Regions from separate parts of the Magnetospirillum sp. XM-1 genome, predicted to be linked through region 2. Evidence: riboswitches for the same ligand, from Rfam matches in the RefSeq annotation. Region 2 holds a riboswitch; each other region holds the start of a gene.

Region 1 (9,586 bases), 1.6 Mb from region 2:
ATCGGCCGCTTCGAGCCGGTCGGCGAGGCCGATCTGTTCGACCTGGAATACTGGTCGCTGGAACAGGCCAAGCTGGGCAAGGCCGCCGAAAAGCCCCTGGCCCGCCAGGTGGTGGTGGTCACCGGCGGCGGGTCGGGCATCGGCGCCGCCACCGCCAAGGCTTTTGCGCGTGATGGGGCCGAGGTCGCCGTTCTCGACCGCGATTCCGACGCGGCGGCCAAGGCCGCCAAGGCCTGCGGCGGCAAGGCCATCGGCGTCGCCTGCGACGTCACCGATTCCGCTTCGGTGCGCGCCGCTTTCGACCGCGTGGCCGAGCGCTTCGGCGGCGTCGACGTGGTGGTGAGCAACGCGGGCGCCGCCTGGCAGGGCGCGGTGGGCGAGGTGGACGATGCCACGCTGCGCGCCTCGTTCGAGCTGAACTTCTTCGGCCACCAGAGCGTGGCGCAAAATGCCGTGCGCATCTTCAAGGCCCAGGACACCGGCGGCGTGCTGCTGTTCAACGCCTCGAAGCAGGCGGTCAATCCGGGCAAGAATTTCGGCCCCTACGGATTACCCAAGGCGGCCACCATGTTCCTGATGAAGCAATACGCCCTGGATTACGGCAAGGACGGCATCCGCTCCAACGCGGTCAACGCCGACCGCATCCGCTCTGGCCTGCTCACCGACGAGATGATCAAGAGCCGGTCTTCGGCCCGCGGCCTGTCGGAAGCCGATTACATGGGCGGCAACCTCCTGGGCCGCGAAGTCACCGCCGAGGACGTGGCCGACGCCTTCGTCTGGCTGGCCAAGGCCGGCAAGGTCACCGCCTGCACCGTCACCGTGGACGGCGGCAACATTGAGGCGTCCTTGCGATAGGAATAAGGGGCGGAGAACACCTCCGCCCCCGTTCAGACGACGGTGCGGCCTACTTCCAGCCGGCTTCCTTCTCGCACGCCTTCATCTCGTTGGGATGGGTCTTTTCCCAGGCGCTGATGGACAGCGTCTCGTTGTCGTCCATCTTGTTGTTCATGCAGGTGCAGTAGGTCTTGACCACCTCGGCCGACACCTTGGCGTCGGCGTTGTCCTTGATGCACTTGGCGACCCACTTGGCGTCGTCGGAGCCGGCGAAGGCGGCGCCCGGCGCGGCCAAAAGAAGTCCAAGGCACGCGGCAGCGATGAATGCTTTCATGATCCCCTCCCTTCCTTCTTCCCCAAAAAGGCCATCCCTCCAGGGGACAGGAAGAAAGTAATATGGGATGGCTATGGCCGCCTGCTAAGGGGTCAGCAGACCGGACAGCGCACCATGGGCAGATCGCGCCGGATCCAGCCCGGCCCGGCGCTCGATCCCGCCATGCCTTCCGACACGTCGAGGATATGGGTGAAACCCGCGTCGGCCAGCGCCTTGGCGGTGGCGCCCGAACGGTTGCCGGTGCGGCAGATCAGCGCGATGGGCGCGTTGCGGTCGCCCTTGGCGGCGGCCAGCAGGTCGCGCACGAAACCGGCCCCGCCTTCCGGATGCCGCATGGGGATCAGCTTGGCGCCTTCGGCCACGCCGCTCTGCTTCCACTCCTCGGGCTGGCGGATGTCGACCAGCACCACCTCGCCCTTCTTCGCCGCCGCGAGCGCCTCGGGCGCCGAGATGGTCTTGATCTCGGCCAGAGCGGGAAAGGCCAGGGACAGCAGCAGGGCGGCAGACAACAGGATGCGCATGGAAGACCTCATTTGTTGAGGCTTTGCTAATACACCTTTCGGCGGGCCGCTATCAAGGCCAACGCCTCCTCGCGGGTCCGCACCCCCAGCTCCAGCAGCAAGGGCGGTTCCAGCCCGCAGGCCGCCAGGGATTCGCGATCGGCCAGTACCTCGGCCGCCTCGCCCTGGGCGATCACCCTGCCCCCCTGGAACAGCGCCACCCGGTCGGCGAATTCGTAGGCCAAATCCACCTCGTGGGTGGTGAAGACCAGGGTCGTCCCCGCTTGGGCCAGCCGGTCCAGGGCGGCGAGCAGGCGCTTGGCTCCCTGGTGGTCAAGGCCGGCCAGCGGCTCGTCGAGCAACAGCACCTCGGGCTCCATGGCCAGGGCACCGGCGATGGCGACGCGCTTCTTCTGCCCGAAGGACAGCATGTGGGTGGCGCGTTCGGCCAGATCAAGGATGCCGAGCGCGTCCAGCGCCGCCTCGACCCGCCGGCGGGTCTCCGCCTCGTCGAGGCCGAGGTTGAGCGGCCCGAACGACACGTCCTCGGCCACGGTGGCGGCGAACAGCTGGTCGTCGGGCTCTTGCAGCACCAAACCCACCCGCTTGCGCCAGCCGGTCAGGGCCGAGCGCGTATAGGACTGCGCCGCGCCGTCCAGGCGGACGTCGCCGGCGGCGGGCTTCAAGGTGCCGTTGAGATGCAGCAGCAAGGTGGTCTTGCCCGCCCCGTTAGGCCCCAGCACGGCGAGACGCCGCCCCCGCTCCACCCTGAGGTCGAGACCGGCGAGCGCCGCGACGCCGCCGGGATAGGCATAGGCGAGGCCACGCGCCTCGAGAATCACGCCAGCCACAGGCTTACCCCCGCCAGGGCGGCCAGCCCTGCGAAAATCAGCGCCAGCACCGGCCCCGAAGCCGGACGCGCCACGGACAGCATGGGCAGCGAGCCGTCGAAGCCCCTGGCCGCCAGTCCCACTTCCAGACGCCGGGCGCGCTCCATGGCGCGCGGCAGCAACTGGGCGATCAGGAGGCCCAGCGAACGCAGTTGCCGCTTGGGCCCGAACCAGCCGAGACGGGCCTCCTGCGCATTGCGGATGGCGGCGGCCTGGTCGAGCAGCAGGAACACGAAGGTCCAGGTCAGCAGCATGACCTCGGCGATCTCGGCGGAAAGGCCCAGGCGGCGCAGGCCGCGCACCAGATCGGGGGCCGGCGTGGTGGCGGCCAGCAGCAGCAGGGCGGAAACGCAAGCCGCCGCCCGCAGCACCACCTGGGCGGCGCGCGCGCCCTGGTCGGCGGCCAGACGCAGCCCCTGGGAATCCACGTCCACCGCCAGGGTGGCCGCCCCGGTCAGCACGAAGCCCAGCGGAATGACGTTGAGCCGCAGCCAGTCGCCCGGCGGCACCTTCGCCGCCCCCAGGGCCAGCGCCCAGGCGACGGCCAAGACCAGCGCCGCCCCCGGCAAAGGGGGCAACGCCAGGGCCAGGACCAGCAGGCCAAGGGCGAGCGCCGCCTTCTCGGCGGTCGCTCGCTTGCGCCATGGTCCCGACTGTGACAGCCGGTCGATGGCCAGCGTCATGGTTGAACGCCCTCAAGCGCCGGGCGCCCACATCCGTGGGCTGGGCTCCTCCGCTGCGCTTCGGGTCGCTCAACGCTCCCGCGCTCGCTCCGCTCGCTCACTTGTCCCGCCGGCCGTGCCGGCGTCCGATGACATAGCCCAGCAGACCGGCCCCGAAGGCGGCCTGCAGCGCGAACAGCAGGCCTTCGATCTCCTTGGACGGCTGCCAGAACGGCGCGGTCCACTTCTCGTAGCCGGGATTGGAGGACGACACCACCTCGCTGGCCGCGTCGTCGGTGCCGCCAAACTGGCCGGCGGGGTTGAGGACCAGCGGGGCGGCGATGATCAGCGCCGCGGCGCCCAGCAGCAGGGTATTGGCGCGCGCGCTCATGCCTTGGCTCCTTCGATGCGCGGGGTGCGGCTGGAAAGGGCGTTCATCACCACCACGGTGACCAGGCCCTCGGCCACCGCCAGGGGCAGCTGGGTGACGGCGAAGATGCCGCCGAACTTGGCGAAGGCGCCGACGAAGCCGCTTTCCGCGTCGGGGAAGGCCAGCGCCAGCTGGAACGAGGTCACCACATAGGTGGCGAGGTCGCCCAGGAAGGCCGACAGGAACACAGCCACGGCCACCGGCGCGCCCAGGCGTCCGGCCAGCTTCCACACGCCATAGGCCACCCACGGCCCGGCGACGGCCATGGAGAAGACGTTGGCCCCCATGGTCGACAATCCGCCATGGGCCAGCAGCAGGCCCTGGAACAGCAGCACGATGGCCCCGATCACCGCCATGATGCCGGGCCCGAACTGCATGGCGCCCAGCGCCGTGCCGGTGGGATGCGAGCACGAGCCGGTGACGCTGGGCAGCTTCAGGGCCGACAGCACGAAGGTGAAGCCGGCGGACGCCGCGATGTTCAGCCGCGCCTCGGGCCGTTCGGCCAGGATGCGCTTCAGGCTCCGTGCGCCCGCCACCACGAAGGGGGCGGAAATGCAGGTCCACGCGACGGCGTGGGGGGCGGGAAGGAACCCTTCCATGATATGCATGATGAACAGACTCCGTTCGTCGAGAGACAACACCTGTCGCCGCGAAACGGAAAACTGACCCGACGGCACACCCCGGCCGAACGGGCTCGCAAGCGACTCTCGATGATGGCAGGTCTCCTGACTCGCGGGTCGTTGGGTCCGGCATAGCCTTCCCAGCCCATTTTCGGGCCAGTGGCGTCTCTCAAGGGCCGGAACCTCTCCGCCTACAGTTGCGGGGGCAGTCGCGGAATTGGCCCCTTTTCGGGCGCCGCACCACGTTCCCATTTTCACCCCGCGCCCTCTCGGATCGCGGGGAACCATCGCCGGGCACTATAATTTCGCCATGATCGGGATGCAAACCATTCCCGGCCTGATAAAGTATGGCCTTAGGTCTAGCGTGAGGAGGGTTCCCGTGTCCCATACCATCGCCCTGGTCGACGACGACCGCAACATCCTGACCTCGGTCTCGATGGCGCTGGAGGCCGAGGGCTTCAAGGTGCGCACCTATACCGACGGGGCCGAGGCGCTGCGCGGCCTCACCAACCAGCCCGCCGACCTGGCGGTGCTCGACATCAAGATGCCGCGCATGGACGGCATGGAATTGCTGCAGCGCCTGCGCAAGCAATCGGCCATTCCGGTGATCTTCCTCACCTCCAAGGACGACGAGATCGACGAGTTGCTGGGCCTGCGCATGGGGGCTGACGACTACATCAAGAAGCCGTTCTCGCAGAAGCTCCTGATCGAGCGCATCCGCACCCTGATCCGCCGCCTGGAGGCCAATGCCGAAGGCGCGGCCGAGCCCGGCGGCGAGACCCTGGTGCGCGGCCAGCTGGTGCTCGACCCCGGCCGTCATATCTGCACCTGGAAGGGTAAAGCGGTGGACCTCACCGTCACCGAGTTCCTGCTGCTCAAATCCCTGGCGATCCGTCCCGGCCACGTCAAGAACCGCGACCAGTTGATCGACGCGGCCTACGGCGAGTCCATCTACGTGGACGACCGCACCATCGACAGCCACATCAAGCGGCTGCGCAAGAAGTTCCGCGAGGTGGACGACGACTTCGCCCAGATCGAGACCCTGTACGGCGTCGGATACCGTTATCGGGATGAGTGAGCCCACCCTTCCGAGGCGGCGGCTGCCCCGCTGGCGGCTGCTGGCTTCGCCGCTGACCCGGCGCATCCTGCTGGTCAACCTGCTGGCGCCCATCGTGCTGGTGGTGGGCGTGTTCTATCTCGACCGCTACAAGCAGGGATTGATCCGCGCCGAACTGGACGGTCTGGGCACCCAGGCCGAGATGGTGGCCGGCGCCATCGGCGAGGGCGCAGTGTTCGAGGAGGAGGCGGGCTTCTTCGAGATCAACCCCGACATGGCGCAGCAGATGGTCCGCCGCCTGTCCGAGCCGGCCAAGTTCCGCGCCCGGCTGTTCGGCTCGGTGGGCGAACTGGCCGCCGATTCCCGCGTGGTGGGCGGCGCCAAGGGCTCCATCTATATCGAGGAACTGCCGCCGCCCACGCCGCCCCACTGGAGTGACCGGCTGGCGCGGCAATGGGACCGCTGGTCGCGCTGGATGCCCAGGGACGATTCCCTGCCCCTTTATCGCGAGCATCCCAACGCCCGGGCCGACGATTTCGAGGAGGTGATGACCGCCATGGCCGGGCGGGCCGCCTGGGCGGTGCGCTCGCGCAAGAACGGCTCCCTGATGCTGTCGGTGGCGGTGCCGGTGCAGCGCTACAAGCAGGTGGTGGGCGCCCTGCTGATCACCGCCGACGGCGCCAACATCGCCCGTTCGCTGTTCCAGGTGCGCATCGCCATCCTGGAGGCCTTCGCCGTGTCGCTGGCGCTGACCATCGGCGTGTCGCTCTACATGGCCGGCACCATCGCCCGGCCCATCCGCCGCCTGGCCCTGGCCGCCGAGCGGGTGCGCCACGGCCAGGGCCGCGTCCACGCCATCCCCGACCTGTCGCGGCGCAAGGACGAGATCGGCGAGCTGTCCCTGGCCTTGAAGGAGATGACCGAGGCCCTGTGGCGGCGCATGGACGCCATCGAGGCCTTCGCCGCCGACGTGGCGCACGAGATCAAGAATCCGCTGACGTCCCTGCGCTCCGCCGTCGAGACCGCGGCCCGCATCGAGGACCCGGAAAAGCGCGCCCGCCTGATGGCCATCGTGCTCGACGACGTGGGGCGGCTCGACCGGCTGATCAGCGACATCTCGGACGCCTCGCGCGTCGACGCCGAGATGAGCCGCGCCGAAACCGGCCCGGTGACGCTGTCGGCCATGCTCGACACCATGGCCGAGATCTATTCCGGCATTGCCGAGGACCGGGGACTGCGCTTCCAGGTGGAACGGCCCACCGGCGATTCCCTGGTGGTCCAGGGGATCGAATCCCGCCTGGTCCAGGTGCTGCGCAACCTGATCGCCAACGCCGTCTCGTTCAGCCCCGAAGGCGGGCGAATCGTCCTGGCCGCCCGGCGGGACGGCGGGCGCATCGTGCTCACCGTCGAGGACCAGGGGCCGGGCATCCCCGAAGGCAAGCTGGAATCCGTGTTCGAGCGCTTCTACTCCGAGCGGCCCGAAGGCGAGAAATTCGGCACCCATTCCGGCCTGGGCCTGTCCATCTCGCGCCAGATCGTCGAAGCCCACGGCGGAACCATCCGCGCCGAGAACCGCGGCCAAGGCGGGGCGAGGTTCACGGTGGGCCTGCCGGCGTCATCCTGAGGGAAGGCAAACTACCGCGAGAGGATGTCCCTGAGCCGGTCGGCCTGGGGCGAATCCACCGTACGGCTGAACAGGATGTCCTCGGGCGTCGGATTGCCGCCGTAATAGGCGGAATTCCACGAGTGCCGCGGCAGGATGCCGGCCCCGTCCAGGGTGGCGCCGCCGTAAAGGCCGACCGAGCGCGAGAAGGCGTAGATGTCGGCCCCCACATTGGTGGTGGTGTTGGCCGAGGCGCCGGCGCCCACCACCGCCACCGCCACGCCCGCCTCGGCGCCGGCCTTGAACTGGTTGTCCACCACCGCCTTCAGGCCGCCCTCGTTCATGATGATGTAGACAGTCTCGGCGTCCTGCAGGCCGATCTGCAGCCCGACGCTGCCCGCCGCCACCGAATAGAAGGCCGGGCCGCTCCAGCGCCCCGACCCATCGCGGGCCAGCAGCACGCCGGTGCCGTACTGGGCGCCCAGGATGAACCCGCCCTTGACCAGATCGGGCACCACCAGCACGGCCCGCGCCCGGCCCAGCAGGTTAGTCATCTGGGAGCTGAAATTGGGGTCGGCGCGCAGGCGCTCGACCACGGTGACGGCCTTGCCGACCATCATGGTCTGGTCGGTGACCTGGGCCGTGGCGTGGCCCGCCAGGAAAAACGCCGCCAGGACCAGGGCGATCAGTCTCGGCATCTCGGCCTCCGTTGAGAAACGTACCCCTCCACTCCAACCACGAGCGTGGTTAGGATTCTGTTAACCCTTGCCCGCCCGCGCCATTGCGGGTAAGCCTGTAACCCTTCCAAACGGAAGGGCGACGGATCGATGTACTCTCTCATCGTCAACGGCGAACGCCACAAGGTGGACGCCCAGCCGGACACCCCGCTGCTGTGGGTGCTGCGCGACCAGTTGGGCCTGACCGCATTGCGCTACGGCTGCGGCCAGGGCCAATGCGGCGCCTGTTCCGTCCTGGTGGACGGCGAGCCGGCCAGGGCCTGCCAGCTGCCGGTTTCCGAGATCAACGGCCGGCGCGTCGTCACGCTGTCCGGTCTGAACGACGCCGTCGCGGCGCAATTGCGCGCCGCCTGGATCGAGCTGGACGTGCCCCAATGCGGCTATTGCCAGTCGGGCCAGCTGATCAGCGCCGGCGCCCTGCTGCGCCGCAATCCCAAGCCCAGCGATGCAGACATCGACAACGCCATGAGCGGCAATCTGTGCCGTTGCGGCACCTACCAGCGCATCCGCGCCGGCATCCATCTGGCCGCCAAGCGGCTGCGGGGGGGCGCATGAACCGCCGGACATTCCTGCAGGTCACCGCCGGCACCGGCCTGGTCCTGGCGGTGGGCGAGGCCCGCGCCGAGGCGGAAGCCGGCGGCGGCGGCACGGCCGTCAACGCCTTCGTCGCCATCGCCCCCGACGGGCGGGTGACGGTGACGGTCAAGCATCTGGAGATGGGCCAGGGCGTCGCCACCGGCCTGCCGGTGCTGGTGGCCGAGGAACTGGAGGTGGACCCCGCCCAGGTGACGGTGGAATTCGCCCCCGCCGATTCCAAGCGCTACAATAACCTGTTCTGGGGGCCGAGCCAGGGCACCGGCGGCTCCACCGCCACCGCCAATTCGTGGCAGCAGCTGCGCCTGGCCGGCGCCGCGGCGCGCGAGATGCTGATCGAGGCGGCGACCCGCGTTCTTCGGGTCAACGCCTCGACCCTTGCCGCCCTCAACGGCGGGGTGGTCCACATGCCCAGCGGAAGGCGCCTGTCCTATGGCGAGCTGGTGGAGGTGGCCGCCACGCTGGCTCCGCCCGCCGCGCCGCCCTTGAAGCAGCCCGCCGACTTCCGCCTGATCGGCAAGCCCGGGGTCAAGCGCACCGATTCCCGGATGAAGAGCGACGGCACCGCCAAATTCGGCGCCGACATCCGCCTGCCCGGATTGCTTACCGCCCTGGTGGCCCGCCCGCCCGTGTGGGGGGCCCGCATGGAATCCTACGACCGCAAGGCGGCCCTGGCGGTGCCGGGCGTCATCGCCGTGGCGCCCATCTCGTCGGGCATCGCCGTGGCCGCCAGTTCCTTCTGGGCGGCGCACAAGGGCCGCGAGGCCCTGAAGCCCCGCTGGACCGAACCGGCCGAACGGGTCTCCACCGAAGCCCTGCGCCGCGATTGGACCGAATTGCTTGCCAAGCCCGGCAGCCCGGCGGCGGCCAGGGGTGACGCAACCCTGGCGCTCGGCCAGGGGAGCCAGCGCCTCGCCGCCACCTACGAGCTGCCCTATCTGGCCCACGCCCCCATGGAGCCGCTCAATTGCGTGGTGCGCCTCGTCCCCGGCAAATGCGAGATCTGGGCCGGCTGCCAGTTCCAGACCCACGATCAGGCCATGGCCGCCAAGGTGGCGGGCCTCAAGCCCGAACAGGTGGAGATTCACACCATGCTGGCCGGCGGCAGCTTCGGGCGGCGCGCCAATCCGGCCTCGGACTACATCGTCGAGGGCGTCGAGGTGGCCAAGGCGGTGGGCGCCCCGGTGCGCCTGATGTGGACCAGGGAGGACGACATCACCGGCGGCTGGTACCGCCCCATGGCGCTGCACGGCTTCGAGGCGTCTCTGGACGAGCGCGGCATGCCGCTGGCCTGGCGCCACCGTCTGGTCTGCCAGTCGATCCTG
Region 2 (9,586 bases):
TTCCCATCGTCGCCATGACCGCCAACGCCATGCGCGGCGACGACCAGATGTGTTTCGACGCCGGCATGAACGGCTACATCTCCAAGCCCATCGACCGCCGCAAGCTGGCCGAGGCGCTGGCGCCCTATTCCGGCGCGGCCGAAGCCAAACCGGCCGCCCCCGCCGAGCCGCCCGCCGCCAAGGCGGTGGACCTGGACGTGCTGGACGCCCTGGCGGCCGACATCGAGGCCGACACCGTGGTGGAAATCCTGGTGAAGTTCATGGAAGACGCCCGCGCCCGCCATCTGGCCGCCGCCGCCGCCGCCCCCGCCGGCGATCTGGACAGGGTCCGCCGGGAAGCCCACACCATCAAGGGCGCCGCCGCCAGCCTGGGCCTGCTGGCCATCCGCGACACCTGCCTGGCCCTGGAGCAGGCGGCGCGGGCCGGCGAAGGTGTCGAGCCCCTGCTGGCCCGGCTCCATGACGGCGTCGAGGCACTGCCCGGCCAGCTGACGCCGACCGCCTACTGCCTGCCGACGCCCTGAGAACACCCCATGATCGCCCTGCTCATCGACGACAACCCCACCAACCTGATGCTGATCAAGCACCGCCTGCTCAAGATCGACGGCTGCGAGGTGGTCTGCATGGAATCGGCCATCAGCGCTCTCGAGTGGTGCAAGGACAACACCCCCGACATCGTGCTGACCGATTACATGATGCCCGGCATGGACGGGCTGGAATTCATCGCTCACCTGCGGGCGCGACCGGCCATGCAGGACATCCCCATCGTCGTGGTCACCACCTCGGACCTGCGCGAGATCCGCCAGAAGGCCCTGGACCTGGGCGCCGCCGATTTCCTGACCAAGCCGGTGGACGGGCCCGAGCTGATGGCGCGCACGCGCAATCTGCTGGCGCTCAGGGCATCGCGCCTGGCGCTTCACGACCGCGCCGCCGAGGAACTGGTGATGCGGCTGTCAAAGGCCGCCGAATACCGCGACCCCGAGACCGGCGCCCATATCGAGCGCATGGCGCGCTATTCCGCCCTGATCGCCCGGCGCCTGGGCTTCGAGGCCGACGCGGTGGACAGGCTGGAACTGGCCGCCCCCATGCACGACGTGGGCAAGGTGGGCATTCCCGACATGATCCTGCTCAAACCCGACCGGCTGACCGAGACCGAGTTCGTGGTGATGAAGCAGCATGCCTCCTATGGCTGGGACATCCTCAAGGACAGCTCGTCGCAGCTGGTCCGCCTGGCCGCGCTGATCGCGCGGACCCATCACGAAAAATACGACGGCAGCGGCTATCCCGCCGGACTGGCCGGCGATTCCATCCCCATGGAAGGCCGCATCGTCGCCGTGGCCGACGTGTTCGACGCGCTGACCTCCACCAGGCCCTACAAGACGCCATGGAGCGTGGACAAGGCGGTGGCGTTCCTCAAGGAGCAGCGGGGACGCCATTTCGACCCGGCCTGCGTCGACGCCTTTCTCTCCGGCCTTGATGAAGTCCTGCGGATCAAGGAAGAGTTCCGCGACCACCAGGACGAGATGCCCCCCCATCCCCTGGCGGATTACTGAGCCGGCCCCAGGGGCAGGCGGCCCTCGTCCACCAGCTTGCGGCAGGCGTCGACCACCTGGGCGTCGAAGCGGACGCCGCGATGGGCGATGATCTCGGTCACGGCCGCCTCCAGCCCCAGGGCGGCGCGGTAGGGACGGTCCGAGGCGATGGCCTCGACCACGTCGGCCACCGCCAGGATGCGGGCCTCGAACAGAATCTCGTCGCCCTTCAGCCCGTCGGGATAGCCGCTGCCGTCCATGCGCTCGTGGTGATGGCGCACCATGTCGGCCACCGGCCAGGGAAACTCCACGCCGTCCAGGATGTCGCAGCCGTCGGCGGCATGGCCGCGGATGATGTCGAATTCCAGGGGCGACAGCCGGCCGGGCCGGGTCAGCATCTCGGCCGGAATGCCGATCTTGCCGATGTCGTGGATGGTGCCCGCCACATGAAGGCCCTTGAGACGCTCCGCCGACAGGCCCAGCTCCCGCCCGATGGCCACCGCGATGTCCGCCACCCGGCGCTGGTGGCCGGCGGTATAGGGATCGCGCACCTCGATGGTCGAGGCCACCGCCTCGATGGTTCCCTCCAAGGCGCGCTCCAGGGCTTTCTGGGTCCGTTCCCCGTCCTTGATCTGCTGGCGCAGGTCGCCGGTATGCACCAGCAGCCGCCCGGTCAGCGGGCGCAGGATCAGCACGAAGCCGGTGATTCCGAATCCCACCAGCACCATGGCCCCGATGGCGACGGACAGCACCAGGCGGTCGATGTTGCTGTGAAGCTCCCCCTGGTCCTGGCGGATCATCACGATCCAGTCGGAGCCGGGCAGGCGCTGGGACAAGACCACGTCGCGGCCGCCCGCCGGGTGGGTCATGAGCATGGGGGAGGCGTCATCGACGGCCAGGGCGAAGGCCTCGCGCACCTCGTCGTCCAGGCCGGCGACGCCATGCCGCCGGGGAAAGAACACCTTGGCGGCTTCCCCGCCCCGGCCCAGGATGATCTCGCCGGTCTGGCCCAGGGTATCCACGTCGGCGACCACCGCCCGCAGCCCCTCGGCGTCGAGCAGCAGGACATCCAGGCCTTCCCGTTTCCCGTCGCGGCCCAGGATGGGCGCCGAGGCCAGGAATACCCAGCGCCCCTCCACCTGGGCCGGCGCCCCCAGGGCGGGGGGCTCGCCGTTGGCGGGGCTCCACAGCTCGGACGGAACGGGGCGGCCCACCGCGACCAGCGGCTGGAAATCGGGGCCCAGCCGCGTGATGCCCAGCATCTCATGGGACAGTTTCAGGGAATCGCCCAGCTTGTCGGCGGTGAAGACCCGCAACTCGTCGGCGGACATGCCGCCCCGGTTATGGGTGATCAGGGCGTCGCGGATGACGCTGCGGCTGGTGACCTGACGGGCCAGTTCGCCCGCCCGGCCCACATTGGCCCGCAAGGCCTCGACCTGCAGGTCCAGGCCGTGCTCGAAGGCACGGTCGGCCGCCTGGACCATCTGGGCATGCAGGGGAACGATAGCCGCGAACGCCACCCCAAGCCCCACCATGGCCATGGCCAGCACCGCGTACATGATGATGTTGCGCTGCAGTTTGACAGCGTCGATGACCTGCACTCGAACAAATCCCTCAATCCCGGAATTTGACTATTATCAAATCACGGGCGGCGGACGCAACGACTACAGGAAAGGCCCGATGGCCGCCATGAACGCGGCAGGGTTGTCGGCGTGGACCCAATGGCCGGCGCCGGGGATGGTGACGGTCTCGGCCCGGGGAAACAGCCGGGTGATGGCGTCCTGATAGGCGGGACGGACGTATTCCGAGGTTTCGCCCGCCACGAACAGGGCGGGACCGTCGTAACGGGTGCCCTCGGGGAAATCCGGGAACTCCATGATGTCGGTCATATGGGCGTTCAGCACCGCCAGATTGGGCCGCCAGCGATAGCCGCCGGCCCCGCCTTCCAGATTCTGCATGAGGAAGGCGCGCACGCCCTTGTCGAGAACGGTGCGGGCCAAAGCGGCCTCGATCTCGCCGCGCGACGTGGCCTCGGCCAGGGGGGCGGCGCGCATGGCCTTCACGAAGGGGGCGAAGGTGTGGTTGTAGGTCACCGGCGCGATGTCCACCACCACCAGGCGCTCGACCATCTCGGGACGGGACAGCGCCAGGGTCATGGCCGCCTTGCCGCCCATGGAATGGCCCATCACCGCCGCCCTGCCGCCCAGGTGCTCGATGACCGCCGCCACCTCGCGGGCCATGAAGGGATAGTCCATGACCTCGCTCCACGGGCTCGATCCGTGGTTGGGCATGTCCAGCGCCAGCACCCGGCGGGTCTCGCCCAGGGCCTTGACCACCGCGCCCCAGTTACGGGCCGAGCCCAGCAATCCGTGCAGGATCAGCAGCGGCACCCCGTTCGGAGCGTCGGGTCCCGCCTCGATGGCGTTGAGCTTCATCAGTGCCGGAACAGATGGCTGCGGCCGATCAGCAGACGGCCGATATGGCGTCCCACCACCTTCATCAGCGAGAAGGTGGGGCGCACGAACTCCACCGCCACCCAGTCGGCGCCGAGCGCGCGCACCACGGCGACGCCCTTGGCCAGGGGATTGGGATCCTCGTAGGCCGAGCGCAGTTCGAAGGTGAAACGGTAGCCGTGACTGAGCAGGCCGGGCGGCCGCCGGAACTTCAGCCCGCCGATGGAGATGTCGACGACCTCGACCAGGATGCCGTCGAACAGCATGAACAGGCCTTCGCCTTCGTGGCGATCATCGACGCGGCGGTCGTTGCTGGCGGACTTTCGGGCGGTCACGAGCGCTTCCCTTGCGGATGGACGACGGAACAGTCTAGCAGGGCGCGCCGTCCTGCGCACCCCTCCATGTTGTTCAGTCTCCCCGGCGGCAATTCTAAGGCGAGGACCTTACGCAATCCCCGAAATATCGAAAGTATGGGGATAAGCCGTTGGTAGATTGCAATTTTAAGGAGTTTACGAAGCTTATACCACCACGCCATCCACCTCACCGGATGCACGCCCCCCGGCAACATTAGAATTGCTAAAATGAACTGCCTTGAATTTTCCGGGTATTCCGGCGAGGCGGAGGAAACACCAAGAGTGGGGATGATCATGACCGAGCAGCTCGACACCGTCACCGTGACCACGTCGCACGTGCTGATCAGGCAGGCCATGGAGGATCTGGAACGGGCGATTCCGCACCCGCAGCCGGGCGACAAGGTGTCGCTGGTGGCCGGCCAGTGGCAGGACACCTTCATCATGACCGCCCGCTACGGCTGGCTGCGGATGCCGCACTGAGGCCGGGTTGCGGCGGGCGTTGGCGCGCCCTGCTGGGCTCGAACCAGCGACCTGCCGCTTAGAAGGCGGCTGCTCTATCCAACTGAGCTAAGGGCGCCCGTCGCCGCCTTGGATCACCGAGAGCGGTGCGCGCCCAATCTGGCGCAAACCGCGACCTGCCGCCATTGAGGCGGCGGCCAAGCGGCCGGAGGCCGCGCCCGGCGAGGGGCAAACTAATCTAGAAGCGGCCGAATTCCAGCTTGTCGAAGCGGAAATTGTCGGCGTAGTTCTTGGGCTTCTGCAGGCGGGCGTTCTCGGTGGCCACCTGATAGTCCAGGCCCTTCTTCTTGGCGAAGGCCACGGCCTCTTCCATGGTGGCGAACTTGACCCGGACCTGCGAGGTGGTGTCGGTCGAACCCAACCAACCCATCAGGTTGTCGGGCTGCTTGGGGGCCGCCGGCTCGTATTCCAGGACCCAGGACTTGGCGTTGCCACCCCGGCCCGATTGCATGGCGGTCTTGGCGGGGCGATAGATGCGGACCTGCATCAAAGTCTCTCCTGCTGGTCTGGACGTCCTGGTTGCGGGCGGGGCCTTTGAAAATCAAGGGGTTGTCACCCCCTGCCCGGCTCCGCCCGCAAGGTATAATCGACGCCTGGGGAATCCGCAAGAACCTACAGCTTGAACACGGTCCGAAGGCCCACCACCGTGGCGTCGGGAATGGTCTTGGACGAATTCTCGGGCAGCGTGGTGGTGCCGCCGGGATGGACCACGTACTGCAGGTCGGGAACGATGGTCAGCCAGGGCGTCGCCTGATAGCGGTAGCTCAGCTCGATGGCCGCCTCGTAATCGTGGTCGGGGGCGGTAGCGGTGCCGAAGCGCCTTGCGTCGGAATCGCGGGCGGCCAGCGCCGGGCTCATGCGGCCGAAGGCGAAGCCGATGGCGGCGACGTCGTCGTCGCGGCCTTCCAGCGGCCCCTTATAGGCCAGGCCGGTATCGAAATAGAACGGCATCTGGTTGCGGTCCTCGGGCAAGGCGGTGACCCGCAGGAAGGCCGACAGCCCCAGATCCTCGCTCCCCGCCTCCTTGTAGAGCATGCCGTCGTAAATGCCGTAGACCGCCCAATTGCCGCGATGGTTCCTGGCCGAACCCGCCGCGCTGCTTCCCAGCGACACGCCCGAATCGTCGTAACGCTGGTCGGTGGCGCGGCCGCCGTAATACCAGCCGCCCAGCTTGAACATGGTGGGCAGGCCGGCGGCGCCCTTGGCCTGGTTGAGGCCGTATTGGGTCTCGAACATCCACATGGGCGCCCCGTCGACGGTGTAGTCCACGCCGCTGCGGTTGCGCTTCTGGGCGTCGTTGCCGGCATTGGTTCCGGGCGCCACGTTGCCGGTGAAGAGCCCCGCCTGCACTGCCAGTTCCTCGGTGGCCTGGACCTTTAGCCGGGTGCCCAGGTTGGACAGGGGATAGCCGCCGCCGCCCGAGGGCAGGTTGGCGGCGAAGGACGGCGGCCAGCCGAAGGCGGAGTTGACGAGGTTGGTGGCCACCACCGAGTTGAAGAACTCCTCCTGCATGGGCAGCTGGCCGAAGCGCAGCGACACCTTGTCGTCCAGCACGCTCTGCTGCAGCCACAGGGAGAACAGCCGGGTCGAGGGCGCCGCCTCGATGTCGCGCACCGGAATCAGGTTGCCGATGAAATTGGCCGACAGCTGGCGCCCCTGGACATGCAGGCCGGTGACGTGGAAGGCGCCGCCCTTCCAGCCCACCGCCTGTTCCAGGTCGGCGTCCACGTCCACCTGCAGCAGGGCGTTGCCCACGGCGCGGCGCTTGATGCCGCCCGATGGGTTGCCCAGCATCTCGGCGGTGTAGGCGGCGTTCACCTTGACGCCCCGCTCGGCCAGATGGGTCCGCAAGCCGCCCCAGTCGCCGGTCAGGGTGTCGCGCTCCCACAGCCCCTTGACCGCCTCGGCGGTCTCGGCCTCTTCGGCCCGCGACGCGGTGAAGGTCAGGCACAATCCGGCGGCGACGGCCACTCCGATGGCGAAATTTCCAGTCTTCATGTCTAAATCCACCCTACAAGAATGCGGCGCAGGTCCACCTGCATCCGGGACACCCCGCCCGGAGAAGCGCGCGCACGCGATGATGATGGCAGGTCTCCTGGCTCGCGGGTCAAAGGTCCTGCCCCTGCCTTCCCGGTTCGACACGGCCCCCCGGTGGATGTCGGGGCCGAAACCAGTGGCGTTCCTAAGCGGGCGGGACCTCTCCGCATACAGTTGCGGGGGCAGCCGCGGGCTGGGGGCGTCGAAGCCCTTGACCGCGTTCCCTTTTCACCTCGGGCTCCCATGGGGAAGCCGTCGGAACCATCAAGCCCGAGGTGTAACCGCGCCCCGATGGGAATGCAAGAAATATGTTATACTATAACGTTCGGCCGGGAGGATCATGCCGGGCATCTATGTCGGGGTTCGATTGGACCTGGGCCGGAGGTTGGGGTAAATTCCGCGCCGAACGGAGGTCTTCAGGGATGAAGCGGTCGGATTTGCCCGAGGCGGAAAAGCCAGCGCACCACGCGTCGGACGCGGATGGCGACGGGGTAGCGCCTCCGGCGGCCGAGGGCGGCTGGCTGACCGTCAGCGAGGCGGCCGAGCATTCCGCCCCGGCCGGCGCAAGCAGCCTGCTGGCCCCGCTGCGCCAGGGCCTGGGCCGGCTGGCCGCCAGCTGGCGCTATCTTGCCGACCCCGCCGAGCGCCACGCCCTGGCCCAGCACGCCCGCAACGGCCTGGCCCGCCTGATCCGGAGCGCCAGGGGACCGGCCATGACCGGCGGCATGGACGCAGGCGGCGCGCCCCCCGTGCTTCCGTCCGAGATGTCCGAACCCGACGCCGTTCCGGCCTTCGACCCGGAAGCGGCGCTGGAGCGCCTGCGCTCGGCGCTGCGCCAGTTGCCGGACAAGGGCGAGGTGGTGGTCCCGGGCAATCTCCAGTCCCTCGACCGCCTGCTGGCCGATCCGCCGCCCGCCATGGATTTCCAGGCCGCCGACCTGCTGCACGATTGCTTTCCGCGCGGCACCCGGCATTCCGGCAATCGGGTGCTGCTGGCCGTCGCCCGCAACCTGACCCGCAATTTCGGCCGCCCCGGCCGCCTGCCCATGACCAGCGGCAAGGCCTGGACCATGCTCGATCCCGCGGTGTTCGGCGACCAGATGGCCGCCCAGCTGGCCGAGATCAGCGATTTCGTCCTGACCTGGCAGGCCCAGGAAAAGAGCTTCCTGATCCTGGAATTCGCCGAGGTGGAGCTGATCGAATACCTGTTCGAGCACCTGCACCCCAGGCGTCACGGCGCGCTGCTGATTCGGGTGATGGACTTCAAGGTGCTGTCCACCCGCCGCGCCGGGCTGCTGCGGCGCATTCCGGCCCGCGTCCGGCGTTTCGTCCAGCACACGGCGGGGGCGGCGCCCTCGGTGCCGCTGGGCTATGCCAGGGATTCCGCCGTCCTGCTGGAACATATCGAAAAGCGGATCTCCTTCCGGCCGGTCACCGAGGCCGCCGCCACGGCGCGGGCCGAAGTGGAAAAGATCATCGCCCGCCTGTCGCCCCCAGAGCAGGAGGCCTCCTTGCGCCTGGCGCCGGCCGCCGCCGCCCGGGAGCCCGACAAGCCCGGCCTGGACCAGATCATGCAGGCCCTGGGCGCCTCTGCCCAACCCGCCGCCGCCCCACAGCCCGACGCGACCCCCGGCCGGATTTCCGCCACCCCCTCGGCGCCCCAGCCGGTTCAGGCGGTGTCGGTGGCCGCCACGCCTCATCCCACCGCGTCCCTGCCGGTTCCCGCCGTTCCCAAGCGGACGCGCTTCGGCAACCGCCAGAAGACCGAGGCGGTGATGCGGGTGCTGGCGGGGGAAAGCCGCGAACAGGTGGCCGCCGCCCTGGGGGCCACCCCCGAACTGGTGGAAAAGTGGCTGGGCGCCTTCCTCAACGGCGGCTCGTCGGCCCTGGCCATCAAGGCCAAGCAGGCCAAACCGCGCCGGACCAGGAAGACATCTCCCCAGCCGGACGCCGCCTCCATCGACGACCTCAAGGCCAAGCTGCAGGCCTTGCTGCAAACCGTCGAGGTGCTGAGTACCCAAATGAACGCGCTGCCCCCGGCCGAGGCGGCTTTGCCGCCGCACGCCCTGCCACCGCCAGCCATCGAGCCCATCCCCGACCCGCCGCCAGCGCCAGCGCCAACACCGGCGCCGCCGGACCAATCCGCCGCGCCCGGCTCTCCGCCGCCGGGATTTCCCGCCGAGGACCCCAACCCGCCACCCCGGCTGAAACGCAGCCGGTCACCCCGGCGACGCTGAGATATCCGGGCGCGATATCGAAACGCCCACACCCATCCTCACGCGAACTTCCGGCGGGCGGCACACCATCATAGGACTTCGATCCGGCCATCCACCGCCGCCGTCCGGCGCCACCCATGCCGAAATAGGCGGAGGGTTCTTTAGAATAATCACTGCAAGGACAATATGCCTTACGGCTATACTCCCGCAGGAGGATGACGAACCTTGACGACGCGGATACCCGGCGGAAGCGGCATGCCAACTGGATTTCGGGAACACAAACGCATCCCGGGGCACAACCGGCATCACACCGCGTCACATGGCGCAACGACTTGTTATTGTACGTAACTCGGTGTTTATGATTTCCCTGTCGAAATTGTTCTGGAGGCGTGACCCCATGGCGCGGATCGCGGTGGTCGAGGACGAAGCTCCTCTTCGGGCGGATCTGGTCGAGTACCTTTCGGCGTGCGGACACG
Region 3 (9,586 bases), 730 kb from region 2:
GGCGATGGCGACGGGCGGGCTGACCGGCAGGCGGGACAAGGGCGGCCTCACAGCATCAGGGACAGGGCCACCATCCATACCCCGAGAAGCAGGGCCCCGACCACAACGAACCGCCGGTTCCAGGTATGCGATACCGTCCGGACAGGGACTTCCGCCACCCTTGCCACCGACATCACCGCCGCGCCTACGGGAGTGGTGCAGATGGACAGCGCCCAGGCCCCCAGCATGCCGCTGGCCAGGACCAGGGGATTGATGCCGGCCGCCGAAAGGCTGCCCAGCGCGCTGCCCAGCAAGGTGATGGTGACCAGTTGCGAGATGCCCGCATGGGCCGCCACCATCACGCCCCAGGCCAGCAGCACCGCCACGGCGACGGGTGGCAGGGGGATCAGGGCGATGGCGTGCGCCGTGTCCTCAGGCGTGATGAAGGCCGCCACGACGCTGCCCAGGAACATGGCGCCGCCCAGCATGGCCACCTCGGAGCGGAAGCCGGGCAGGCTGTCGCACACATGGCCGACGAACAGCCGAAAGGTCAGGGCCGTGCGCGGGAGAAGCGCTCCCGATTGCTGGGCGAACAGCCAGATGACCGCAGCCAGGGGCACGACGATCATGGCGCCCACCACCAGCCGCACGCCCAGCATCTCGGCCAGGGCGACGGCGCCGACCACGATGGCGGCCACCAGGGCGATCAGGCCGAGGATGGGGCGGAACTGGGTCTTGTGCCGGTGGGGGGGCAGGCGGCGGGTATGGGGGGGGAAGTCCAGGCGGTCCAGCACCCAGCCCCAGCCCATCAGGATCAGGGCCAGGACGACCTGCAGGGACACCAGATGCCACCACGCCAGCCCCGGCACCACCTGCTGGATCACGGCGAAGGACACCGCCAGCGGCGACCACGCGGTCATCATGGCGAAGCCGCGCAGGATGGCGGTCATCATGCGCCGCTTGCGGATGCCCTTGACGATCTCGTCGCCGTTGGCGGCGCTCAAGGTGTTGCCCTTGGCCACCATCATGCCCAAGAGGGCCAGCACGCCGAAATTGAGCACCAGCGCGATCAGGTGGCTGCCCAAGGACAGCGCGGCGTAGCGGCGTCCGGGGCCCTGGCGCACCATCTGCTCGCCGCAGCGGCGGATCAGGCGCGACGTGCGGGCGCTGTCGCGCAGCATGCCCAGCGTGGTGAACAGCCCGACCAGGAAGACGGATTCTCCCATGCCGTGGCGCAGCGTCTGGAGGGGCAGGGGCAGGAACTGGGCGGCGGCCAGGGCGGCCAGCAGGGCGGCCGCCAGCATGCGCTTTCCCCCGGCCGAGATGGCGCTCCATTCCAGCGCCACGTAAAGCAGCAGGGCGGCCCCGGCTGCGTCGCTGGCCCAGGCCCAGCGGAACAGCGCCCAGCCGATGGCGCCGCCGATCACCGCGACCATGGCCAGGGTGGACAGCGCCCCCCTGAGTTGCGGCCCGGTCACGATGGTCCGGCGGTGAAGCGCGAGCGGGGAGCGGGCAGCGCCTTGGCCGGGCGGGGCAGGTCCTTCATCAGGCCAGGGCCGTTCATCATGGCGAAGCCGCCCAGGACCGTTCCCACCACCACCTTGCGCCGCCGGACGCCCCAGACGCAGACCTTGAGGCCCAGCGTCTCGGCCTGGCGGCGCAGCTGTTGCAGCCCGGCCAGCAGGTGGTCGTCGTCGGTCTTGTCGGCGTTGGGCAGTTCGGCCAGGTCGATACTGACCAGATTGACGCCGGCCAGGGCCACGCGGTTCAGGGCCGGATGGCTGAGCGGCTCGCGGATGATGATCTCGCGGCACAGGGGGCGGATGGCGCTGACCGCCTCGGACAGGGCGACCGGGGCCAGATTGGCCGGCAGGCCGAACAGGTCGATGACCAGCGCCTGGGTGCGCACCGCCTCGGGGATGTCGGCGAAGGGGGCCAGCACCGACATGCGGGCCGAGGTGCCGAGCGAGCCCCAGTGCAGCGGCACCACCATCCGGGCGGAGCTGTTGTCGGACTGGGCCGCCTTGATGCCGCGCACCGCCGCACCGGCGACGAATTTGTCCAGCCTGACGATGGATTCCCCGTCGGCGGCGGGATAGGCGCGGCTGCCCTCGTAGGCGGCCTGCCCCGGCTCGTCCACGCGCTGCACGTTCGCGCGGTAGGCACCGATCACCTCGCCCTCTTCCATCCAGGTGGGGCGCCAGACCAGGGAGAGGGCGGCATCGCCGGGAAGGGGCGGCGCGGCGTCCAGGCCCGGCGCGATATCGTCGGCGGGACGTTCGGCGGCGACCGATTGCCAATTGGGGTCGGCCTTGCTCCGGGCCGAGCCGTCCACGGGGGCGTCGCGCCAGTTGGGGTCGAGCCTGTTGCGCTCGGCCACCGTCATGGCCTCCCATTGCGGGCCTTTGTCGCGCCGGGGGGCGGCGTCCTCGGGCGGGGCGATGGGAGGAGGAGCGGGGGCCTGTTCGGCGATCACCGCGCGGGTTTCGGTGATTGCGGCGGCCAGGGCCGCCAGATCCAGCTCGCCGTTTTCGTCGAGCGCGTCGGCCAGTGAGATTTCCGCCGCCAGCGCCAGGGGGCGGTCATGGCCGGCGAACTGGCTGCCCACCAGCCGGGTGCCTAGGTCCTGGGCGATGCGCACGGCGCGGCGTCGCGCCTCGGCGGCGGGGGTGTTGCGGAACACCAGGACGAACAGGTCGGGGCCCTTGCGGCCGAAGACGTTGCCGGCGCCCAGATGCAGGTTGATGACGCCCTCGGCGATCAGCATGACCTTTTCGGCGATGCGGGCCCATTTGTCACCCACCGCCTCGTGGAACTCCACCAGGGAGATCAGGTGCAGCTTGGTCTGATACTGGCCGTCATCCTCGGCCAGCAGCCCTTCCAGCGCCAGGGTGAAGGAATCGTCCACCAGGGCGGTGGACGCGGTCTCCTTCGGCGCGGCGGCGGGGGCCTCGGCCTTGCCGCCGCCCATCAGCCGGCCGATGAGGGCCAGAGGGCCGGCCAGCGCCGTCTTCAGACCGCCCTTCTTCCTCGCCTTGTCAGCCATGCTTACCCCGTCTTGTCCCCAGACCGGAAAGAGTAGGAGGGCGGAAGACACGGCGCAAGTATGGCACCGGGCTAGGCTTAGCCTTTGATATACTTGGCGGCCAGTTCCACGTACTTCTCGGCCGAGACCGGGAAGAAGGCGATTTCCTCGTCCGACAGGCGGCGCAGCATCTTGGCCGGGTTGCCGGCCCACAACTCGCCCGACTTGACGCGCTTGCCCGGCGTGACGACGGCTCCGGCCGCCACCATGGCGCCCGATTCCACCACCGCGCCGTCCAGGACCACCGCGCCCATGCCGATGAAGCAGCGGTCCTCCAGGGTGCAGGCGTGCAGGATGGCGCCGTGCCCGATGGTGATGTCCGAGCCCAGATAGGTCCCCAGCTTGCCGCCGGTCACGTGGATGATGGTGCCGTCCTGGATGTTGTTGCGCTCGCCGATGCGGATCTCGTGGACGTCGCCGCGGATGACGCAGTTGAACCACACCGAGGTGCCGGCGCCGATCACCGTGTCGCCGATCACCGTGGCGGTGGGCGCGATGAAGACGTTCTCGCCGATGGTCGGGCTGACGCCCTGGAAGGGCATGATGTTGCCGCTCATCTCAAGTCCTCACGGGAACAGGGGTTGCTGTTCGAGACCCAGGGTCTCGGGCAGGCCGAACATCAGGTTCATGTTCTGCAGCGCCTGGCCCGAGGCGCCCTTGACCAGATTGTCGATCACCGAGGTGATAATGATCCGCCCCGGCACCCGGTCGTCGAACACGCTCATCAGGCAATGGTTGGAGCCGCGCACATGCCGCGTGTGGGGCACCACGCCCTCGGGCAGGACGCGGACGAAGGGTTCGTCGTTGTAGGTCTTGGCGAGGCAGGCCCGCAGGTCGGCGGCCTTGGCGCCCTTCTTCGTCTTGACGTAGATGGTCGACAGCATGCCCCGGCTCATGGGGATCAGGTGGGGAGTGAAGGTCACCAGCACCGGAGCGCCCGCCGCCTCCGACAGGCCCTGCTCGATCTCGGGCGAATGCCGGTGGCTGGCGACGCCGTAGGCGTGCATGCCCTCGGTCACCTCGGTGTAGAGGTTGGCCTCCTTGGCGGCGCGTCCGGCGCCCGACACGCCCGACTTGGCGTCGATGACGATGTCGGTCGCCTCGATCAGCCCGGCTTTCAGCAGCGGGATCAGCGGCAGCTGCACCGAGGTCGGATAGCAGCCGGGATTGGCCACCAGCCGGGCCTTGGCCACCGGGCCGCGCGCCAGCTCGGTCAGGCCGTAGACCGCCTGCTTCTGCAAGTCCGGCGCCCGGTGCTCGTGGCCGTACCACTGGGCATAGGTGTCGACGTTGAACAGCCGGAAATCGGCCGACAAATCCACCACCTTGACCGAGGCGGGTAGGGCGGCGATCACCTCCTGGGTGGTGCCGTGGGGCAGGCAGCAGAACACCGCGTCGACGGTCTTGAAGTCCACCTGGTCGATGGCGACCAGGTTGGGCAGCTTGAGGCCGCCCAGATGGGGGAAGACCGAATCCATGGACTGGCCCGCCTTGCGGTCGCCGGTCATCACCTTGACGTGGAAGGCCGGATGCAGCGCCAGCAGGCGCACGAGCTCGGCGCCGGTATAGCCGCTGGCTCCCAAGATGGCGACGGAAACGTCCTTCATGATGACCCACCTTCCTTGGCATTGGGGGGCGGACGATAGCAGGCCCTTTTCAGCGCGACAACCGCCGGAACTTGACGTCTCCATTGCGGTATTGTAGAGCCATCTTTGTCCTGCATCCCGGAACACGGTGAAATTCCGTGGCGGTCCCGCCGCTGTAATCGGGGACACGGACCACAGGGGCGTCCGAGCCCCAGCCACTGGCGATAAGCCGGGAAGGCGTGGTTTCGTGGCTGATCCGAGAGCCAGAAGACCTGCACGGACATGGTTGAACGAGGGGCGAAATCCGATGGCAAAGGGTTTCGGCTGGTGCGCGTCCGCGCCCCGGCCGGAAAGCCCCTTTGGCATACGTTAAGGATTATCGCCATGACCAAGACCGACACCAAGAAGCGTCCCTCCGTCATCGCCGTTCGCAAGACCTGCGACGCCGAGGGCACCGGCCTGTCCCATTACGTCCTGATGGACAAGCAGGTGAAGCGGTGAACCAGGCGGCCCCCATCCGTGGGGGCCGTCTTCCCGACGGCCTCCAGACCTTCGACATCGGCCACGCCGATTACACCGCCCTGATCGACGCCGACAACGCCTTCTGGGCGCTGGTGCGCAAGGACGAGATGGACAATGTCCTGGACGACGGCGCCCTGGAGCGCGACTGGCGGGCCAAGCGGGACGACTTCGCCCGCGAGATGGACATGCTGCGCTTCCATCTCAAGCCCTCGGCGGTCTATTTCAACCCCACCGAACGCTGCAACCTGGACTGCTCGTACTGCTACATCCCGCAGAAGATGCGGCGTACCGGCGAGCATATGAGCCGGGACAAGCTGATGGACGCCATGGTGCGGCTCGACGAGTACTTCTCGCGCACCATGCCGCCCGAAAGGAAGCCGCAGATCATCTTCCATGGCGCCGAACCGCTGCTCAACAAGGACGCCATGTTCGAGGCCATCGACGCCTATTCCGACCGCTTCCGCTTCGGGGTGCAGACCAACGCCACCCTGCTGGACGACGCGGCGGTGGAGTTCCTGACGTCTCGGGGCTGCGGTATCGGCCTGTCGCTGGACGCGCCCAAACCCGAGGTGGCCGACCGCTCGCGCAAGCGCTGGACCGGCGACGGGGTGTTCGCCTCGACGGTGGACGCCATCCGCCGCCTCAAGGGCTATGCCGGCTTCAACGTCATCTGCACCATGAACCGCGAGAATCTGGGCCAGCTGACCGAGATGGTGGAATTCCTCCACGCCGAGGAGGTGCCGGCCTGCATGCTGAACGTGGTCCGCTGCACCCAGCCGGGCGGGCAAGGGGCGTGGGCCGAGGATCAGGCGGTGTCCAGGGCCTATCTGGCGGCCCTGGACCGCACCCACCAGCTTTACCGCGAAACGGGCCGCAAGCTGGTGGTGGCCAATTTCGTCAACATCCTGATCTCCATCCTGGCCCCTACGGCACGGCGGCTGATGTGCGACATCTCGCCCTGCGGCGGCGGGCGGTCGTTCTTCGCCCTGGCGCCCGACGGCTCGCTGTTCCCGTGCTCGGAGTTCATCGGCCTGCCGGCCTTCGCCGGGGGCAACCTGTTTACCGACCGGGTGGAGGACGTGCTGGACAGCCCGGCCTTCAAGCTGGTGACGGGGCGCAAGGTGGAGGACATCAAGGCCTGCTCCACCTGTCCGGTGCGGCATTTCTGCGGCTCGCCCTGTCCGGCCGAGGCGCACGAGGCCAATGGCGGCATGGACAAGATCGGGGCCTATTGCGGCTTCTATCTCGATCAGGCGCAGTACGCCTTCCGCCTGATCGCCGACGGTATCGCCGAGGATTATATGTGGGACGGCTGGGATGACGGCACCGAGACGGCGTTTGCCTTCGGCTGCTGATTTTTCTGCCCTAACGCTTACCGCCGGGGCGGCAGGATTCCTGCTGTCCCGGTCCGGTGGCGGGGGAGACGTTCGGCATATGTCAGAAACCGCAATAAATTTGGAATAGTTTGAATCTGATAGGAAGAGTACGCTCCCAGAGGCTGAATATACTCCTCAGGAGGGGACGAAGATGAAGAAGATGATCATGGCCGCGGTAATGGCGGCGGGTATTGCCCTGACCGGTTCCGCCTGGGCGGCGGGCGCCATCGCGGTCGACGACGCCGACGCGACCAAGGCCAGCGAAGTGGGCTTCGGCGTCGGCAGCGGCGCCACCCGCGAGGAGGCCGGCATCGACGCGGTGCGCGAGTGCAAGAAGGCCGGCAACAGCAGCTGCAAGGTGGCGGTGCGTTACGACACCTGCGGCGCCTACGCCACCTCCAAGGACTACACCGGCGTGGGCTGGGGCAGCAGCGAGGGCGAGGCCAAGGCCAACGCCCTGGAAGCCTGCGGCAAGGGCTGCAAGGTGGCGGTTTCCGACTGCCAGTAAAACCTGATCACTGTTTGGTTGGACGGGGCATAGGCGGCTCTTCGGCTGTCGGCCCCGTTTCGACTTTCTGGGCTTCCGTCTTGGCTGCCTTCTCGGGGGCGGGCAGGGGCTTGGCCTCCACGTCGGGCAGCGGCACGGCGCTGTCGTTGGGGACGGGTTTGGCCGTGGCCGTGGGAACGGCCGGCGGCGGCGTGATGGCGGTGGGGGCGGTCGGGGCCGTCTTGGCCACCGGAACGGCGCCGCCTTCCAGGCGCGGCAGCATGGCGCTCATCACGTTGGTGGCCAGGTTGTGGGCGATGAGCGAAAGCTTGGGCGGTTTGCGCTTCCTCTCGAAGCCGGTCGAGGTGGCCTTGTAGCGCTGGTCTGCGCGCTCGGGGCCGAAGCTTTCGTCGTCCTCGTCGGGCAGGTCGAAGCCCTTGGAGGTGGCGGTGGCCTTGTCGGTCTTCTGCCATTCCTTCAGCGCCCGGCTGTTGACCATGGCCAGCACCCGTCCGGTCTTGACGTCCAGGATGCGGGCGCGCAGCTCGTAGCCGGTGGTGGATTGGGCCGAATCGGCGACCAGAACCTCGACCATCAGGTCGGCCATGGTCTGCATGGCCATTACCTCGACGGTCTTGGGATCGATCTCCTCGGCGCCGGCCCCCATGATGCGGGTGATCATGGTGCGGTCGACCACCTGCGCGTCGGCCTGCAGGAAGGGAGCCAGGAAGCCGTCCTGGAACTCCCACTCCCAGGTTTCCTCCCGCGGCCGGCGCTCGGCGGAATCGCCGGCGCGGCGCTGGGTCTCGGTGACGCTTTGCTTTCCGCCCGACTGCTTGAGGGTCAGGTCGCCCTCGGTGGAATTGCGGCTCTTGTCGGCGGTGACGGTGCGGGTCTCGGAATACCACTGGGCCAGGGTGTCCGACAGCTGCCGGTTCCACCAGAAGGCCAGGCGCGGCCGTCCGCCCTGGGCGTAGGAATCCTTAAAGCGGGCGACGACGTCTTCCTGGGGCTTGAACGGGTCGGGCCGGGGGATGGCGGCGTCCAGGGTCTCGGCCCCGTCGCGGGCGGCCGGGGCGGCCTTGGGCGGCGCCTGGTAGGGCGGCACCTTGGGTCCGACGGTCTGGGCCTCGGCCATCACGGGGACCAGCAGGGCGAGGGCCGATACGGCCAGGAGACGGGTGATCATTTGCCTTCCCTCATCTCGATCATGTAGCCGTCCACGGCCTTGTCGCCCAAGGACAGCTCGCGGTAGGTGACGGAGGTGCGCGGCGCGAACTGCATCCGGCGCCAGGCGCTGACCGGCTCGGACGCCGCGCCGTCGGCGGCGTAGAACTGGGTGCGGGCCTCGGCGTTTTGCGGGAAGTCGGTGCAGTTGACCACCTGGGCCAGCACCTCGACCGTCCCGGTCTCGGTGCGCCGGGCGGCGATGGAGCGCACGTAGAGCTTCCGGATGATGTTGGGATCGGTGATGTTCACCGAGTTCATGGGCATTTCCTTCAAGGGTGAGGACGAGCCCTCGACCATGGCCGGACCGGCGACCAGATCGCGCTGGCTGGCGACGCGGCTCATGTCGCAATGGGGCGCGGGGTCCAGCGAGGCGCAGCCGCCCAGCAGCAGCAGACCGAAGGCGGGAACGAGCAGGCGCTTCATGGCGATGACTCCTTGGATTTGGCCTCTGCCGCCGGAATGACGATGGGCGACGCCATCACCTCGGCGGGAACGGAATTTGGGGCGCGCGGGTTGCGGGGAACGGCCGAGCCGTGCCGGGCCCAGACCAGGCCGCACTTGCCGGCCCGCTGGATCGGGCTCGTCACCGTTTCCAGCGGCGTGCCGCCGGAGGACTGGAACGAGACGTCGATGGTGGCGACCTTGTCGGGCAGCGACAGGGTCAGCCCCTGCACCCGGTCGGAGAGGTTGTCCCAATAGCGGGTGTCGGCCTGGGATTCGATGGTGCTGGCGAACAGCTTGGACAGGCCGCCGATCACCGCCAGTCCGGCACCAATCATGGCGGCGCCGGCCTGGGCCTGCTGGCGGGCCTCGCGCTGTTCCTTGGTTTCTCGATGGCGGGGGCGGTCGGTCGCCACCTTGGCGGCCACCGCTGCGCCGATCAGGGCGACGTTGCCCACGGTGTCGGCGGTATCCTTGTATTCGGCCTTGCCCTCCAGGATGGAATCGAAGGGCCGCCCGCCCCGGGTCGAGGCCTGGCGGAAGATGTCCTCCAGCAGCACGGCATTTCCCGTAGGATGGTCCTTGGGGCGGTCGGGATCGGTCCAGGCGATGTTGACCGCCTCCGCGCTGCCGCTGCGCTTGATCTTCAGGCGCGGCCCGTCGGAGATCTTCACCGGGGCGGTTCCGGTCTCGACCAGCACCAGAACGTTATCCTTGTCACGCGGCAGGGGCGCGTCCTTGTTGATGGCGCGGAATTCCTTGAAGTCCTCGGTGGCCAGCGATTCGTTGCCCGAGCAATGGGCCGCCCAGCCCTGCAGGAAGGGCATCAGGGCGAAATCGGCGCGGTACTGCTCCTCCTCGGCGAAGGCGTCCTGCAGCA

The links. Region 2 has a riboswitch for cobalamin ahead of XM1_RS19940 (carbohydrate porin). Riboswitches for the same ligand answer to the same signal wherever they lie in the genome.
Region 1: another riboswitch for cobalamin. It lies ahead of XM1_RS05595 (energy-coupling factor ABC transporter permease); the one in region 2 lies ahead of XM1_RS19940 (carbohydrate porin).
Region 3: another riboswitch for cobalamin. It lies ahead of cbpA (modified peptide precursor CbpA); the one in region 2 lies ahead of XM1_RS19940 (carbohydrate porin).

Annotation. Positions count from the first base shown of each region.
Region 1 covers NZ_LN997848.1:1,166,283-1,175,868, reverse strand. Annotated here, with positions in the region: gene XM1_RS05625 (bifunctional aldolase/short-chain dehydrogenase) at 1-855, shown strand, start outside; gene XM1_RS05620 (hypothetical protein) at 905-1,168, opposite strand; gene XM1_RS05615 (rhodanese-like domain-containing protein) at 1,261-1,689, opposite strand; gene XM1_RS05610 (energy-coupling factor ABC transporter ATP-binding protein) at 1,716-2,519, opposite strand; gene cbiQ (cobalt ECF transporter T component CbiQ) at 2,507-3,241, opposite strand; gene XM1_RS05600 (energy-coupling factor ABC transporter substrate-binding protein) at 3,339-3,611, opposite strand; gene XM1_RS05595 (energy-coupling factor ABC transporter permease) at 3,608-4,258, opposite strand; cobalamin riboswitch at 4,348-4,574, opposite strand; gene XM1_RS05590 (response regulator transcription factor) at 4,650-5,348, shown strand; gene XM1_RS05585 (stimulus-sensing domain-containing protein) at 5,341-6,951, shown strand; gene XM1_RS05580 (lipid-binding SYLF domain-containing protein) at 6,963-7,628, opposite strand; gene XM1_RS05575 ((2Fe-2S)-binding protein) at 7,758-8,222, shown strand; gene XM1_RS05570 (xanthine dehydrogenase family protein molybdopterin-binding subunit) at 8,219-9,586, shown strand, end outside.
Region 2 covers NZ_LN997848.1:4,344,058-4,353,643, forward strand. Annotated here, with positions in the region: gene XM1_RS19900 (PAS domain S-box protein) at 1-524, shown strand, start outside; gene XM1_RS19905 (HD domain-containing phosphohydrolase) at 534-1,553, shown strand; gene XM1_RS19910 (HD domain-containing phosphohydrolase) at 1,547-3,133, opposite strand; gene XM1_RS19915 (alpha/beta fold hydrolase) at 3,197-3,967, opposite strand; gene XM1_RS19920 (PilZ domain-containing protein) at 3,967-4,320, opposite strand; gene XM1_RS19925 (hypothetical protein) at 4,627-4,818, shown strand; tRNA gene XM1_RS19930 (tRNA-Arg) at 4,839-4,915, opposite strand; gene XM1_RS19935 (ETC complex I subunit) at 5,036-5,344, opposite strand; gene XM1_RS19940 (carbohydrate porin) at 5,470-6,855, opposite strand; cobalamin riboswitch at 6,925-7,175, opposite strand; gene XM1_RS19945 (helix-turn-helix domain-containing protein) at 7,317-9,131, shown strand; gene XM1_RS19950 (response regulator transcription factor) at 9,508-9,586, shown strand, end outside.
Region 3 covers NZ_LN997848.1:3,618,880-3,628,465, reverse strand. Annotated here, with positions in the region: gene XM1_RS16810 (AsmA family protein) at 1-39, opposite strand, end outside; gene XM1_RS16805 (hypothetical protein) at 48-1,457, opposite strand; gene XM1_RS16800 (hypothetical protein) at 1,454-3,025, opposite strand; gene XM1_RS16795 (gamma carbonic anhydrase family protein) at 3,103-3,621, opposite strand; gene argC (N-acetyl-gamma-glutamyl-phosphate reductase) at 3,631-4,674, opposite strand; cobalamin riboswitch at 4,760-4,945, shown strand; gene cbpA (modified peptide precursor CbpA) at 5,035-5,151, shown strand; gene cbpB (peptide-modifying radical SAM enzyme CbpB) at 5,148-6,527, shown strand; gene XM1_RS16780 (DUF4189 domain-containing protein) at 6,700-7,056, shown strand; gene XM1_RS16775 (hypothetical protein) at 7,064-8,224, opposite strand; gene XM1_RS16770 (hypothetical protein) at 8,221-8,688, opposite strand; gene XM1_RS16765 (hypothetical protein) at 8,685-9,586, opposite strand, start outside.